DNA from 3 places in the Heyndrickxia acidicola genome. Region 1 is predicted to be linked to each of the others. Evidence: predicted binding sites of a transcription regulator. Region 1 holds the regulator's gene; each other region holds the start of a gene.
The links. Region 1 encodes Rex, which represses fermentation and respiration genes when NADH is low (regulators of the CRP and FNR family bind a similar motif). Its sites were predicted from a motif close to TTGTGAAATATTTCACAA; they were not measured.
Positions count from the first base shown of each region.

Region 2: the regulator Rex is predicted to act here: its motif matches at 1,134-1,151, upstream of A5N88_RS23580 (cytochrome ubiquinol oxidase subunit I).
Region 3: the regulator Rex is predicted to act here: its motif matches at 2,598-2,615, upstream of A5N88_RS06705 (helical membrane plugin domain-containing protein).

Region 1 covers NZ_KV440953.1:3,051,240-3,056,578, reverse strand. The annotation lists gene tsaD (tRNA (adenosine(37)-N6)-threonylcarbamoyltransferase complex transferase subunit TsaD) at 1-278, shown strand, start outside; gene A5N88_RS14230 (ABC-F family ATP-binding cassette domain-containing protein) at 925-2,850, opposite strand; gene moaC (cyclic pyranopterin monophosphate synthase MoaC) at 3,003-3,491, shown strand; gene A5N88_RS14220 (redox-sensing transcriptional repressor Rex) at 3,532-4,194, shown strand; gene tatC (twin-arginine translocase subunit TatC) at 4,454-5,209, shown strand.
Region 2 covers NZ_LWJG01000004.1:246,137-251,475, reverse strand. The annotation lists gene A5N88_RS23590 (CidA/LrgA family protein) at 1-171, shown strand, start outside; gene A5N88_RS23585 (LrgB family protein) at 146-847, shown strand; gene A5N88_RS23580 (cytochrome ubiquinol oxidase subunit I) at 1,178-2,578, shown strand; gene cydB (cytochrome d ubiquinol oxidase subunit II) at 2,565-3,581, shown strand; gene cydD (thiol reductant ABC exporter subunit CydD) at 3,581-5,296, shown strand; gene cydC (thiol reductant ABC exporter subunit CydC) at 5,293-5,339, shown strand, end outside.
Region 3 covers NZ_KV440953.1:1,433,174-1,438,512, forward strand. The annotation lists gene A5N88_RS06695 (MGDG synthase family glycosyltransferase) at 1-241, shown strand, start outside; gene A5N88_RS06700 (NAD(P)/FAD-dependent oxidoreductase) at 845-2,023, opposite strand; gene A5N88_RS06705 (helical membrane plugin domain-containing protein) at 2,062-2,496, opposite strand; gene A5N88_RS24215 (YjcZ family sporulation protein) at 3,519-3,653, opposite strand; gene A5N88_RS24220 (YjcZ family sporulation protein) at 3,687-3,785, opposite strand; gene A5N88_RS06710 (FMN-binding glutamate synthase family protein) at 4,432-5,339, opposite strand, start outside.

The DNA of each region.
Region 1 (5,339 bases):
TAGAAGTTCTTGTAGGCAAAACCGTTAAGGCTGCCAAGGCTTATGGAGTTAAGCAGGTGCTGCTGGCCGGAGGAGTGGCTGCGAACAAAGGCTTGCGCACAGCACTGGAGGAGGCATTCAAGGGTATTCCACAGATCGAACTTGTAATACCACCGCTTTATTTGTGCACCGACAATGCAGCGATGATTGGGGCAGCGGGAAGTATTCTTTATGAAATGGGTAAGAGAAGTGAGTTAACTTTAAATGCTTATCCGGGTTTGGATATTGAAAATTTTTAATATGAAAACGGGAAAAAAGCCAAGCTCTTGAAGAAGGCTTTTTTTTTGACTCTGTTAAAGATAAGAACCGTTATTTATTGATTGGTGCAGCTGGCTTGAGGGCCCCTGCTTAGAAAAGAGGTCTAGGAGAGACCCCGCAGGAGCATGTGGACACAGTTGCTCCCCTGCCATCCGCAGAAAGCGAGTGCCTGCCGCGGTAATCAACAGACAAAATGGGCATGGTCTAAAAATAAAAAAAGGTTATCCACATTTTTTTAAAATATTCAGAGGTTTAAGTAAAAAACATTGAACGAACACCTGTTGTTGTGCACAGTCTGTGCATAAGTTGTGAATAAGTGGTTTTAAACTGTGTAAAAAGCCTCATATTCATTGAAAAAGAGTTGTGGATAATGTGTATAAGATTGTTGATATCTGTGTGAACTGTGGAAAACTTGTAAAGAAAGCGAAGATATAACGCTGCTATTGTGGATAATATTGTGGAAAATTAATTTTTCGATTAAAAAAAGAACAAGGTCTGCTTAGGATATTGGCAAACCTTGTTCCTTTCTTTCCTGTAACCTTTCAGCTGTGCTGAAAGGCGTGTGAAACAACCGTTTCACACGAATGGGCTAAAAAAAAGGTCCTCTAACAAAGCCTTGTGAATAGCCTAATTTATTTCTTCCAAAGCTGACCACTCGTCCATTAAATCCTCAATCTGTTTTTTTGCGGCTTCAATATTATTATTGATAACCAGGACCTTTTCATGGTTTTGGTAAACCTCTGAATCATATAGAAGACCTTCGTTTTCTGCTTTTATTTCTTCAAGCCTTTCAATTTCCGCTTCTATTTCCTCAAGGCGCCTCTTTCGCTGTCTTTCCAGTTTTTTTGCTTCTTTATCTAACTGATAGGATTGCTTAGCCTGGGACTGGGAAGGCTTTTGTTCTTGTGTATTGTTTTCAAGCTTCTCCAGTTCAATCATTTCAAGCTTTTTATTCACATAATAATCATAGTCGCCCAGAAACTCCTGTGTACCATCTCCTGAAAGTTCAATCACCTTGGTTGCAAGTCTATTAATAAAATACCGGTCATGAGAAACAAACAAAATAGTACCAGGGTAATCGATTAGTGCATTCTCGAGCACTTCTTTACTGTCTAAATCTAAGTGGTTAGTCGGTTCATCCAAAATAAGAAAATTTGCCTTTTGCATCATTAATTTTGATAGGGCAAGGCGTGCCTTTTCTCCACCGCTCAAGGAGGAAACAATCTTCAAAACATCATCCCCGGAAAAAAGAAAATTGCCAAGTACTGTCCTGACTTCTTTTTCATCCTTTAAAGGATAGTCATCCCATAATTCCTGAAGTACTGTTTTATTGGAGGAAAGCTTGGCCTGTTCCTGGTCGTAATACCCTATAGATACATTTGAACCATACTGGATGGATCCGTGAAGAAGTGGCAGTGATTTAATAATCGTTTTTAACAAAGTGGATTTCCCAATTCCATTTGGACCTACAAGTGCAATACTGTCCCCTTTTTTAACGGAGATATCGATTTGTGTTGAGACAGGGTTATGATCGTAGCCAACTGCCCCATCGACTATACTAAGAACATCATTCCCGCTTTGTTTTTCAATACTAAACATAAAATTCGCGGACTTCTCATCACCAAGAGGGCGATCCATCAACTGCATACGCTCCAGCTGCTTTCTCCGGCTTTGAGCTCTTTTGGTAGTGGAAGCTCTAGCAAGATTCTTTTGGATGAAATCCTGCAGCTTTGCGACTTCCTCCTGCTGCTTTTCATAAAGCTTAAAATCCCGTTCATATTGTTCCGCTTTTTGATCCAGGTATTGGCTGTAATTTCCCTTGAATTTTTGAATGGAATGCCTGGAAAGCTCATAAACTTGATTGACAACCTTGTCCAAAAAGTAGCGGTCATGTGAAACGATTAAGATGGCGCCTTGATATCCTTGCAAATATTGTTCAAGCCATGATAACGTATCAATATCCAAATGGTTGGTAGGCTCATCCAGGATTAATATATCTGGCTTCGTTAAAAGCAGTTTGGCAAGTGCAAGCCTTGTTTTCTGGCCACCGCTTAGGGTGGAAATGAATGTGCTGTAATCATATTGGTGAAAGCGGAGCCCATGTAGGACCGAACGGATATCTGCTTCATACTGATAACCACCAAGATCCTTGAACGTAACCTGCAAATGGTCATATTCTTTTAAAAGCCTTTCATAACGCTCATTATTTTCATATATATTGGGATCAGCCATTTGCTGTTCAAGAAGGCGCAGCTCTGCCTCCATTTTTCGGAGATCTTCAAAAACAGTAAGCATTTCTTCCCATATAGATAAACTGGATTCCAATCCAGTGTTTTGCGCCAGGTAGCCCATTGTTACTTCTTTCGGCTTCATTATATCGCCGCTGTCATAGGACATCTGTCCAGAGATCATTTTAAGAAGTGTTGATTTTCCTGCACCATTTCGACCTACAAGCGCAATTCTGTCTCTATGTTGAACTTCAAGTTTTATATTCGATAAAATAAGTTCAGCTCCAAAATATTTAGAGAGCTGTTGAACCTGCAATAGTATCATAATTTTCACCTCTGTCATTACTGCTAGTTTACCTTATTTAAAGGCCTATCGGCAATAAGGGCGCATCAGGCAGGAAATAGGTTTGATCCTTCTTTAGAGCGGTGACAGGCAAAATAAAAAAGTGTATGATTGAACGAAAGAGGTGGTTGGTAATGACGAATTTAACTCACTTTAATGAGCAGGGAAGAGCTAAAATGGTCGATGTAAGCCGAAAGCCTGACACAGTGCGCACGGCAATGGCAGAGTCGAGTATTGAAGTGAATCAAGAGATTTATGAGCATATCATTGAAAATAAAATAAAAAAGGGAGATGTGCTGGCTGTTGCCCAGGTAGCAGGTATAATGGCAGCAAAAAAAACATGGGAGATCATCCCGATGTGTCATCCTATCCCTTTAAATGGCATAGATATAGAGTTCACCTGGAAATCACTTGAAGATAATCGCTTTGTTTTAAAGATCATTACCAAGGTGAAAACAAAAGGGGCTACTGGTGTTGAAATGGAGGCATTAACAGCGGCTTCCACAACAGCTCTAACGGTATATGATATGTGTAAAGCTGTGGATAAGGGGATGGTTATTGGACCAACCTTTTTAGTTGAAAAAACAGGCGGTGTCTCTAGTCCTGATTATAAGAAAGCATAGAAAAGGATTAGTAAAAGAGACCCAACTGGGAGGAAAACAAATGAATGAAGAGACGATGAAAATACCTCAAGCAACAGCCAAAAGATTGCCTCTATATTATCGTTTCCTTAAGAATCTTTCAGTTTCAGGAAAGCAGAGGGTATCGTCAGCTGAATTAAGCGAAGCGGTAAAAGTGGATTCTGCAACCATACGGAGAGATTTTTCCTATTTTGGTGCTTTAGGAAAAAAAGGATACGGATATAATGTGAATTATTTACTATCGTTTTTCCGAAAAACGCTTGATCAGGATGAAACGACAAAAGTGGCACTCATTGGTGTGGGAAACTTAGGAACAGCATTTCTGAACTATAATTTTTCTAAAAACAACAATACGAAAATAGAATTGGCCTTCGATGTGGATCCTGATAAAATCGGCACCAATATTTGTGAAGTTCCTATTTTCCATATGAGTGAGCTTCAGGAACGTTTAAAGAAAGAAAAAATTTCGATTGTTATTATGACGGTACCAGCAGACTCTGCCCAAAAGGTAACGGATCAGTTAACTGAAACAGACATCAGAGGTATATTAAATTTTACTCCTGCAAGACTGAATGTACCGGGGAAGATAAGGGTCCATCATATTGACCTTTCAGTGGAACTGCAATCGTTTGTCTACTTCTTAAAGCATTATCCTAATGATTTTGAAGTAACACAGGAAAGTTGAAGATAAAATAGCCAAAATTCTCATAATTCGATATTATGGAGATGGGGGGTGGGGCAATGAGACCAGCAAATATGGTAGCATTGTATTCATTGTGATAATGCCTGTTTTTATTTATGGTGCAGGAAGGCTATTTAAGAAAGGGAGAGCTTTTGAAAAAGATTTAAGCGTATTCAAAAGTGAGCTAATGGAATCTTTAAAGGCATATCAAAAAGATCATTTCATTCAAGGCAATGTCAAGAAACGATAGGGTGAATCAGTTATGAACCAGAAAAACATGACATTCATTGAACATATGGAAGAGTTTCGTAAAAGGCTTTTCGTTATTGTTATTTTTTTCTTGATTGCTTTAGTAGGAAGCTTGTTTATCGCACAGCCTCTTATAAGAATCCTGCAGCATACCCAGGATGCAAGATCGCTTACCCTGAATGCCTTTCGGCTGACCGATCCATTTATGATATATATGGAAATGGCTTTTCTAGTCGCATTGATTATCATTATTCCCATTATTCTCTATCAGTTATGGGCGTTTGTCAGCCCTGGCCTCTTGGAAAAAGAACGAAAAGCAACGCTCGCCTATATTCCAGCTGCTATCTTTTTATTTTTAGCGGGACTGGCTTTTTCCTATTTTGTGCTGTTTCCACTTGTTTTGCGATTTATGTTGAAGCTGTCCCGCCAAATGGGCATTCATGCTGTCATTGGAATCAATGAATATTTCCAATTCCTATTCCATATTACACTGCCCTTCGGCTTTTTATTTCAAATGCCTGTGGTTATGCTGTTTTTGACAAGATTGGGAATTGTTACACCAATGCTGCTATCAAAGATTAGGAAGTATGCTTATTTTGCATTGATTGTCATTGCAGCTTTCATTACGCCGCCTGATCTATTGTCACACATGATGGTATCTGTACCATTGCTCCTCCTGTATGAACTGAGCTTATTTATTTCTAGAATTGGCTATAAAAAGGCGATGGCAGCAGAAGCAAGGTACACTTTGGAGCAAACTGAAATATAAATGATCAGGCCTGCAGAAGAAGCTCCTGCCTGTGCTTCCAGCTAAAGAAACTGCCAGAACACATATCTTATTGATAGCTTGGTGTTCTGGCAGTTTTCGTTGTTTAAATAGGATGAAAATATAAAAGTAC
Region 2 (5,339 bases), on a different contig from region 1:
GCAGTGGGGATTATTCAATACAAAGAGATTATGGGACTTCAAGGAATTAAAATTGTATTGGTCATTTTAGTGAGCACCTTATTCGTCATGACATTCACTGGAATATCAGCTGAAATTTTATCTAAATTTAGAAGGGGTGGAAAACGTGGAACACCTTCTGCCAATCGCTAGTTTGATCCTGACTGCAGCCATCTTTGTTTTATGCAAAAAGCTATATAAAAAAAGAAAATCTCTTTTACTCACACCCATTTTAATTTGTCCCCTTATCTTAATCATAATGTTATTGATCTCCCATACATCTTATTCTACTTACAACAGTGGCGCACAGTGGCTCACAAAGCTTTTAGGACCAGCAACCGTTGCATTTGCTGTCCCGATGTATAAGCATTACCAACTGCTAAAAAAACATGTGGTTGAGATCATTATCAGTCTCATTGTAGGCTCTTTGACAGCCATTGCTTCTTCCTTTCTTTTTGCAGTATGGGTTAAACTAAGTCCTTCGTTAATTAATAGCTTGGTACCGCGTTCTATCACGACCCCTATTGCCATGGACATTTCTAAAACCATAGGAGGGGTACCGACCTTGACGGCTGTTTTTGTCATCGTTACCGGGCTTGCAGGAACAGTAGTAGGTCCTTTGTTAATTCGATTGATTGGTATTCGGTCTTCCACTGCCAAAGGACTGCTGCTTGGGATGGGAGCGCATGGTGCTGGAACATCAAAAGCATTTGAAATGGGGGAACTGGAAGGAACATTTGCAAGCTTAGCAATGGTCGTAGCTGCTATTATCAGCATTATTCTAGCTTATACGTTTTTTCCAGTATTACAAACAGAATTGATTCGCTGAATGATTGTGATGCTACGAAATTCTGTTTCATTATCTATCTAATGAATGACGTGTCAAAAGCAAATATAGGATCCATAAACTTAAATTGTATGGATCCTATTTAGTTTAAAAAAGAATGTACTAGGTGGGGAAAACTACCAATGTATGAGGATTTATCTTTAAGTCTTCACGTTTTCACATAATTGACAAGGTTTTGTCGTTCGTTGTTCAAATTTTTATCTTCAGTTTATGTACACAAGGCATATAATAGTAGTAACACAAAGTTTGTGAAACATTGAACATATTTATGTGAAATTGTTCACAAACTCTTTAATAAAAGGAGCTATGACAATGGATACTGTATTTCTTTCACGTATACAATTCGCATCCACCACTTTGTTTCACTTTCTTTTTGTTCCGCTTTCTATCGGGCTCGTTTTTCTTATTTCCATTATGGAAACTTTATATGTCATAAAAAAAGACGAGCAGTACAAAAAATTGGCAAAGTTTTGGGGACACTTATTTTTAATCAATTTTGCAGTAGGGGTAGTAACGGGGATTCTGCAGGAATTTCAATTTGGGATGAACTGGTCTGAGTATTCCAGGTTTGTGGGCGACGTATTTGGAGCACCGCTTGCCATTGAAGCCTTACTGGCATTTTTCATGGAATCCACTTTCCTAGGCCTTTGGATTTTCGGATGGGATCGTTTGCCGAAATGGGTTCATTGCCTATGTATTTGGCTGGTATGCATTGGCACAATGTGCTCTGCATTCTTTATCCTGACGGCTAACTCCTTTATGCAGCATCCAGTAGGTGCTGTTTTAAGACACGGTCGTTTAGAAATGAATAATTTCTTAGCACTTTTAACGAACGGTCAGCTTTGGGTAGAATTCCCGCATACCATTTTGGGATCCTTTGCAACAGGTGCATTCTTTATTACAGGTATTAGTGCCATAATGCTGTTGAAGAAAAAACATGTTGCATTCTATAAAAAGTCCTTTCAAGTTGCCATCATCGTTGGATTGTTTTCCGGGATTGGCATTACTTTATCCGGACATGAACAAGCACAGTATTTAGTTGAAACACAACCAATGAAAATGGCTGCAAGTGAAGGTTTATGGCAAAACAGCGGCAACCCTGGAGCTTGGACGGTGACAGCCAATATTGATCAAGCACATAAAAAAAATACCGCTGAAGTTGAAATTCCGTATCTATTAAGCTTTTTATCGTATGGAAAATTTAACGGTTCGGTAGTTGGGATGAATGAACTCCAGAAAAAATACACCGAGCTTTACGGACCGGGAAACTATCTCCCGCCAGTGCGAACTGCTTTCTGGAGTTTTCGGATAATGGCTGTTTTAGGTGGAGGATTGGCCTTTTTGGCGGTTTGGGGAACCTACTTGCTGGTTAGAAAGAAATTGCAGCAAAGCAAATGGTTTTTGCGCATCATGGTTGCAGCGATCACTTTTCCGTTTATTGGAAGTTCTACAGGATGGATTATGACAGAAATCGGCCGTCAACCATGGGTAGTCTTCGGCTATATGAAAACACAGGCTGCTGTCTCACCTAATGTAACTGCAGGTGAACTTTTGTTCTCGATTATTGCTTTTTCCGTTTCTTATCTTATTTTATTTGCTGTGATGGTCACTCTATTCGTTCGGGAAATTAAAAAAGGGCCTGTACATGAAGAGGATCATACATCGGTTATTCATGATCCATTTACGAAGGAGGGATACCATGCTATCTCTTAATGCGCTTTGGTTCTTACTCATTGCTGTATTGTTTGTCGGTTTTGTTTTTCTAGAAGGATTTGACTTTGGTATCGGGATGTCGAGTCGTTTTGTTGCAAAAAATGATATAGAGCGCAGGGCATTTATTAATACGATTGGCCCATTTTGGGATGCCAATGAGGTATGGCTTATAACCGCTGTAGGGGCAATGTTTGCAGCATTTCCAAATTGGTATGCTTCTCTTCTCAGTGGATTTTATTTGCCTTTTGTCTTTTTGCTTCTTGCCTTGATCGGCAGAGGGGTAGCATTTGAATTTAGAGGAAAATCAGAAAGCAAGGCTTGGAGAAATACATGGGATTGGATTATATTTTTTGGAAGCATGCTCCCGCCTATGATCTTGGGGATCGTGTTTGCTGCCTTTCTTAAAGGAATTCCTCTAGATAAACAGATGAATATCCATTTACACTTCACGGATGTAGTAAATGTTTACACTCTACTAGGCGGCATCACGCTTACGGTTTTATGCTTATGGCACGGGTTGATTTTTGCCACCCTTCGCACAGTTGATGACCTGCGTGACCGATGTCGGAGAGCTGCAAAAAAATTATTGCCTATAAACGCTTTATTCTTACTGGTATTCATATTGATGACATTCTTTTCGACGGATGTTTTCGCTCATCACGGGATGCTGCTGGAATCCTTATTTATTCTTGGTGTTCTTGTGTATTTACTGGCTGGATTCTTTCTTACCAAAAAACGGGATGGCTGGTCTTTCGTTATGTCCGGCTTCACTCTTATTTTGCTCATCGCTTCCGTTTTTATTGGTTTATTTCCAAACGTTTTGATTAGTTCGATTAGCAGTCAGTATGACCTAACGATTCATAACGCTTCATCCAGTAGCTATTCGTTAAAAATCATCACGTATCTCTCACTGACACTTTTGCCTTTTGTTTTGGGGTATCAGATTTGGAGCTACTATGTTTTTAGAAAACGCGTCAATCATAAGGAGCGTATGGAATACTAATGAAAACAAATATAATGGCCTACAAAGGGATAAAAACAGTACTCATAGCAGTAGCAGGATTGGTTTTTCTTCAATCATTGGCAATTATATTTCAAGCCAAATGGCTATCAGAAGTCATTACAGCGCTTTTCCATCATCATTCATTATCTAGTCAAATACCTGCCATTATGTATTTCGTAATGGCTTTTCTTTTTAGACAGTTAATGAGTTTGGTAATCAGAAAAGTGTGCTTGCGATTCAGCACCAAAACGGTTAAAGAGCTACGCGAAGCCCTAATGGAAACGATTTTTTCCCTAGGTCCTCGCTTTACTAAAAAAGAGGGGACGGGAAATCTAGTTACTTTTATCATAGAAGGCTGTCAAAAGCTTCGTGTCTACTTGGAGCTGTTTATTCCTAAAATGGTGACAATGGGTATCACTCCCTGGCTGATTGCCATTTATATATGGACGAAGGACTATCTTTCTGCCGTTATCCTGCTTGCTGCAATGCCCATTCTCATTATTTTTATGATTTTATTAGGCTGGGCTGCCCAAAAGAAAATAGACGATCAATGGAGCTCTTATCGTTTGCTTTCCAACCACTTCGTCGATTCTTTACGCGGATTGGAAACATTAAAATATCTGGGAAGAAGTAAATCACATATCGAAACGGTGAATAAAGTTAGCGATCAATACCGTAAGTCAACGATGAGTACTCTTCGCATTGCTTTTCTTTCCACCTTTGCGCTTGATTTTTTCACAATGCTTTCTGTCGCTGTTATTGCCGTGACCCTTGGTTTACGTCTCATTAATGGCTCTTTATTGTTACAGCCGGCTTTGCTCATTCTACTTTTAGCCCCTGAATATTTTTTGCCCGTTCGGGAAGTGGGAAATGATTATCATGCTACGCTGGATGGGAAAGAAGCAGGCGATCGGATCTTGGCCCTATTAAAGAATAAAAAAGAAGAAATTCTAGACAAGCCTGAAAGTATATGGTCTTCAAAAAGCACCCTGACAGTCAAACGGCTTTCTGTATTACATGACAACAATGGAGAGGCTTCTTTAAAAGATGTGTCGTTTACCGTGGAAGGTGCGAAAAAAATAGGCATCATCGGAACAAGTGGCGCGGGAAAATCAACACTCATTGATGTTTTGAGCGGGTTTTTATCGCCTTCTTCAGGTTCCGTGAACATCGATAATGAGCACGTTTTCCTTCATGAAGGGGCATGGCAGAAACAAACAACGTATATTCCGCAGCATCCGTTCATTTTTCAAGGTACCGTAAAAGAGAATATCTGTTTTTACCGACCAGAAGCATCAGATGAAGAAGTGATGTGGGCGATTGAACAAGCCGGCTTAAAGGACTTTGTCCATCAATTACCCCGTGGTATGGATGAAAGGATTGGAGAAGGGGGCAGACCATTGAGCGGCGGCCAGGCACAGCGGATAGCCGTTTCCCGTGCATTTCTTAGTAATCGCCCCGTATTATTATTCGATGAACCGACTGCTCATCTGGATATTGAAACAGAATACGAATTAAAAAAAGTTTTGCTTAAATTAGCTGAGAATCGATTACTATTTTTCGCTACACACCGCTTACATTGGATGAAAGAAATGGATAGGATTATCGTTTTAGAGCAAGGGAGAATTGTAGAGCAGGGATCACATGATGAATTAATTGCACATAAGGGCGCCTATTACCGATTAATACAATCACAAATGGAGGAACTTGTATGAAATACCGCGATTGGATACTGCCATATGTAAAACAATATAAATA
Region 3 (5,339 bases), 1.6 Mb from region 1:
CCAAGAGGAAGGTAACCCGGGTTTTGCAGAAAAATTTAATCTTGGGATAATTTGCAAAAGTACACAGGACATCGAGCCGACAATTGAAGAGCTGCTTGCAAATAATGCTGAGAAACTGAACAACATTATTGAGTCTCAGCAAAATTTTATTAATGAGCATGCTGCAGAGGATATAGTTCAATTTCTTTTAAATCTCGATGATCCTGTATATCAGACATCAGTTAGCCTTTCTTATAATTAATGAGTTTTTTTGGGGGTGCATTGCATCCCCTTTTTGATTTTTTCCGTTTTTTTAATCCCACCCTTTTTAAGTCCAAAATACACTCTTTCACTTACATACCCGGTCCCATCGGAAAATAAAACATGTTCCTGATTCGTCAAGGAAAGGAAAAAAAGTCTTCCCTTTTAACCCTGTGCCTTCAGCATAAAAGGTTTTAGGGTTTTGTTAACTCCTTGGAGCTCAAACGAATCTTATTACCAGATTGCTTTCCCTTTATATATCCTTAAAATACCATTTTTTCTATTATTTAGCAATAATACACTACGAATTCCTCTCATTTTTTTGTTCATTTTTACAACAATTACAAAAACTAGAAGTATAAAATTAGTTATCTTTTACTACAGTAAAGTGTTAAATTCCATGTTATGATAGCAATAGGCATTTATTTTGCCTACTATCCCTTTTTCTTTTTTCTTGCAACCTATTCCGGTTGCTTTTTTTAAAAAATATAAGTTTACATAATATTTTTATTGTCAAAATCATGTCCCCATAGTTTTTTTCTTCGCCAAATAAAAAGATCTTGCAGCAGCTGCAAGATCTTTTTTCATCTGATTTATAAAAATATTAATAAGCCAGGCTGAACAATCCTTTAATATGCGTTAAGTAACGAATATTACTTGCTTCTTTCATCAACGTTGCAGGCATACCTTTAAGAGGAATTGAATTGCCTCCGATTGTAGCAACCCCATCTTTACGTCCTAAGCTTGCCAATGTACCTGAATTAATTGGGCTGAATGTTTCATGTGTTTTGCTTTCTAAGAAAGCATATAAGTTATAACCGATTAATTCTCCCATTTGCCATGCAATTTGAGCTGTTGGAGGGAATGGACGTCCATCACTTCCAAAGTAAACTGCGCTGTCTCCTGCAACAAAAACATCGTTATGAGATGTAGACTGAAGGAATTCATTTACTGTCGCGCGTCCACGGTTTACTTCCAGGCCAGACTCAGCCACTAACGGATTACCTTGAACTCCGCCAGTCCACACGAATGTATTGGTAATGATTTTTTGTCCATCTTTTAAGTCGACAGTATTCCCCTCAACATTTGTAACAGGAAGGCCTGTAAGGAATTTAACACCGCGATTTTCCAAACTCTTCGTAGCGCGTTCAATAAGATCGTCAGGAAGAACTGGCAGGATTTTTGGGCCAGCTTCTACAAGCATTAATTTAATTTCAGAAGCATCTACACCGTACTTCCTTGTTAAACCCGGAAGCTTGTCTGCAATTTCACCAACAAGTTCGACACCTGTTAAACCGCCGCCGCCGATAAGAATAGTTGCATCAGCTTCATTTTTCGTTTGAGCATATTCGCGAATACGGTTTTCAATATGTTTTTGAATTTTAACAGCATCAGCAGCAGATTTAAGCACCATGCTGTTTTCTTCAAGACCAGGAATACCAAAGTAGGCAGTTACGCTTCCAAGACCTACAACTAGTGCATCATACGTTAAGTTCGATCCGTCAGAAAGCTTTACATTTTTCTTGTCTACAGAAAAATTTTCCACTTTAGCAATTTTAAGATCAATATCTTTTCCTTTAAACAGCTTAGTTAAAGGCAGTGATATAGCTGTTTCTGAAATGCTACCAGCAGCCAAACGGTGCAATTCAGTAATAATTTGATGAGTTGGGTATTGGTTTACCACTGTTACCTTTGCTTCATCTTTGTTTAAGTATTTTCGGACAGATAAAGCAGCTAAAACGCCGCCATACCCTGCGCCTAAAATAACAATATGTTTTGACATAGTATTTCCTCCGTCCTTACTTTTAAATGTAAATAGAACTATTTTAAGTTTTGGCGTTCCGCATTGATTTGCAAGAAGGCATTAGCAAAACGGAAAAGCTTTTGAACTTGCGGGTCTTTTATCATTCTTAAAAGTCCGAATAGACCTATCACTTCATTACTTTCGTCAGCACGGTCCTTAGCTTCAATCGCAGTCGCAGCAAGTCCTTTAACAGTTTCCACTACAGGTTCTGCAATTTCTTTTACTGCACCTACTGTATCACTTTTTAGGATATCATCTGTTGCTACAGCTTGAGCAAAATCATATGATTTTGTAAGCAATCCGACGATTTCTGTTAATTTTGGAAGCTGATCGACTAATGCATTTAATGATTCCTGCACCTCTGGTTTTAATAGCTGGTCAAGCACATCAAGCTGTTCTTTGCTTGGAGATAATCTTACCTGTTCAGCATTTTGTTGAGTTGTTTCTGACATATCAATTCTCCTTTACAATAAGCGGCTATGCTTAGTTTTTTAGGATTACAGGGAAATCCTGTTATTTCTAGGTATATACTTCCTTCAACTCGGAGAAGGGTTTGTGAAACTTTACACAAAGATTCACCCAAAAATAAGATGGTCTATATCAGCCCGTATTTCCTGCCCTGCAAACCATTCCCGATTAAGAAGACCTTCCTGAACTATAATATCACATTAACGTTAAAAAATCTCCAATTTATAATAGCAAATAGCATGAAACTTCCACCTTTCTTGTTTTAATGGCGGAAATTGTTCCTATTTATCATTAAGTTTTCCCTTTTCAGTTATTCCATACACTTTTTTCTTTAAAACCAGCAGTAATTTTATTTGCTTAAACTTTGTTAAATTTTCATGTTAAAAACAACGGATTTCTTGAACTTATAATACATTTCTAAGGAGACTTTATAAAAAACGAACAGTCACACAAACTTTTTACTGTTTAATTACATTGTGAAATATGAAGAGACTGTCCCAAAGGTCCAATGATATCAGAAGACCTTGGAAACAGCATCTTTTTCCTGCTAGTTGATTTGAGCTGCAGACACTCGCTTTCCGCGGGTGGCCGGGAGCCTCGTCACAAGCTCCTGCGAGGTCTCCCTAAGGCCTCTGATCCCGCAGGAGTCTTGCGTTTCCGCTTCAATCAACCTGGATTAAAAACGAACATTGGGTCATACTCATATATGCATACCGCTGTTTGTCCTGCCTGTTCACTTCCGTTAATCATTAGAAGTGTATGATCAACTTAATTTTTTTCAGAGGCCACCCTAATATGTTCTTTTTTCCCTATCTATAATAATGACTCCCATAGGTCGTTTGGGTAGTTTTTTGAACTCGTATAAAGTGATTTTTCAGGGCAGCCTAGTCTAAAACTAAATAGAAAAAACTCCCTACCTATTTCCCTTTTTTTATTCAGTAGTAAAAAAAGGTGACTCTATTCAGCGGCATAGTCCCGCTTTTTGAGTCACCCTCTTCTTATTTTCTTAGCACCAAGCAGCTCCAATGATGATGAGAAGGATAAACAGAATGACAATCAGTACAAATCCGTTCCCTGCTCCAGCTCCAGCTGCAGGTGCATAGCCATAGCCGCATCCGTATCCACAACCTGCTCCAAACATGATCCGGTAACCCCCTTTTGGATGTTCCCTTTATTAGTAAACGTATGCTGCTCCAACAATGATTAAAAGAATGAATAACACGACAATCAGGGCAAAACCTGAGCCGTATCCTCCTGCTACGCCATCGCTCATGAAAAAACACCTCCTGTCTCTGTTTGTTCTAATGTATGCAGCAATGCTTCCAAGCGAAACGACTATTTCAAAAGCCATCTTCGGCTTACGGATTTCAGAGTCTGCGACTGAGATAAAGGAAAACAGCAAGGTATTTCACTCACTGATGTGACTTATCTTAGTGAGGGGATGCAGAAATTCGCTAGCCGATAGGGCGCTGGAGCCAGACAGAATCATTGGTTAAATAATTCATTTGATAAGGCTGTTTTCGCATAGATTGTTCCTTTTCGCAAAAGTGTTAAATTCTGAGTAAAGTGAGTCTTGTGGCATCTTTTCAGGTTTACAACATTACTAAAGAGTCTGTGAAATTCGTTATTTTTTGTGTTAAATAACAACAAAGTTTATGAAAGAGCCTTTGATAAAAAATTATTCTTTCTGGTTCATTAAAAATAGCCTACCTGTTTGGGGCAGACTATTTTGATAAATGGAGTTGAAAAGGATTCATTTACGGCAGGATAAATTCTGACGGCTTACTTTTATACTATGTGGAATTTTCTGTCATTGTCTAGCCTGATGCCTTAAATAAGAGTTAACCCTGCTGAATATTTCCAAATAATTATTGAGAGCACATGGCAATAAAGCAAAATTTATTTGTTTTAGGCACCTTTCATGTGATTTGTTCCTGACTTTTCTTCAGAGTATGCAAAATATTATCTACCGGAAAAACCCTTCCAAATTCATCTTTATACACAATATGTTTCCGCTCAAATTTAACGGGAGTATCTATGCCGGCTGCTGCAGCAATGTTGAACAGCCCTTCACGCAGAGAAATGACATAATTGCACACCCGATAATGCTTTTCTTCAATATCCAAACCCTTTTGAAGGTCATGATTAGTCGTAGCCACTCCAACAGGGCAGGTATTGTTATGGCAAACCTGCGCCATAATACACCCCACACTAATCATAAATCCTCTGGCAATATTGACAAGATCTGCTCCCATAGCAAGTGCGACTGCTACCTTATCCGGGGTAATCAGTTTTCCAGAAGCAATTAGTTTTACCCTGTCACGTACTCCGTATTTTTTAAGCAATTCATCAACAATTGGGAGTGCAGTGCGAATAGGAAAACCTACAGAATCAGCAAGCTCCTGAAAGGTAGCACCTGTTCCTCCTTCTCCTCCATCTACGGTAATGAAATCAGGACCTTTCCCGCTTTTTTTCATAGTGGCAATCAAGTTTTCCAATGCCTCCAAATCTCCAACCACCAGTTTGATTCCGACAGGCTTTCCGCCAACTTCTCTTAGGTTGTCAATAAAATGAAGCATGGAAGGAGCATCGTCAAATTCATGAAAGCGGTTAGGGCTGTTTATTGTCTTTCCTGGTTCCACCAGGCGGATTCGCGCAATTTCTTCCGTTACCTTTGAGGCCTCAACATGCCCCCCGCGTGTTTTTGCCCCTTGGGCCAGTTTTAATTCGAAAGCTTTTATTTCCTCTATCTCACTTTTCTTTTTAAATTCTTCAAATGAGAAATCTCCATTTGAATTTCTTACTCCAAACATGCCCGGTCCAATTT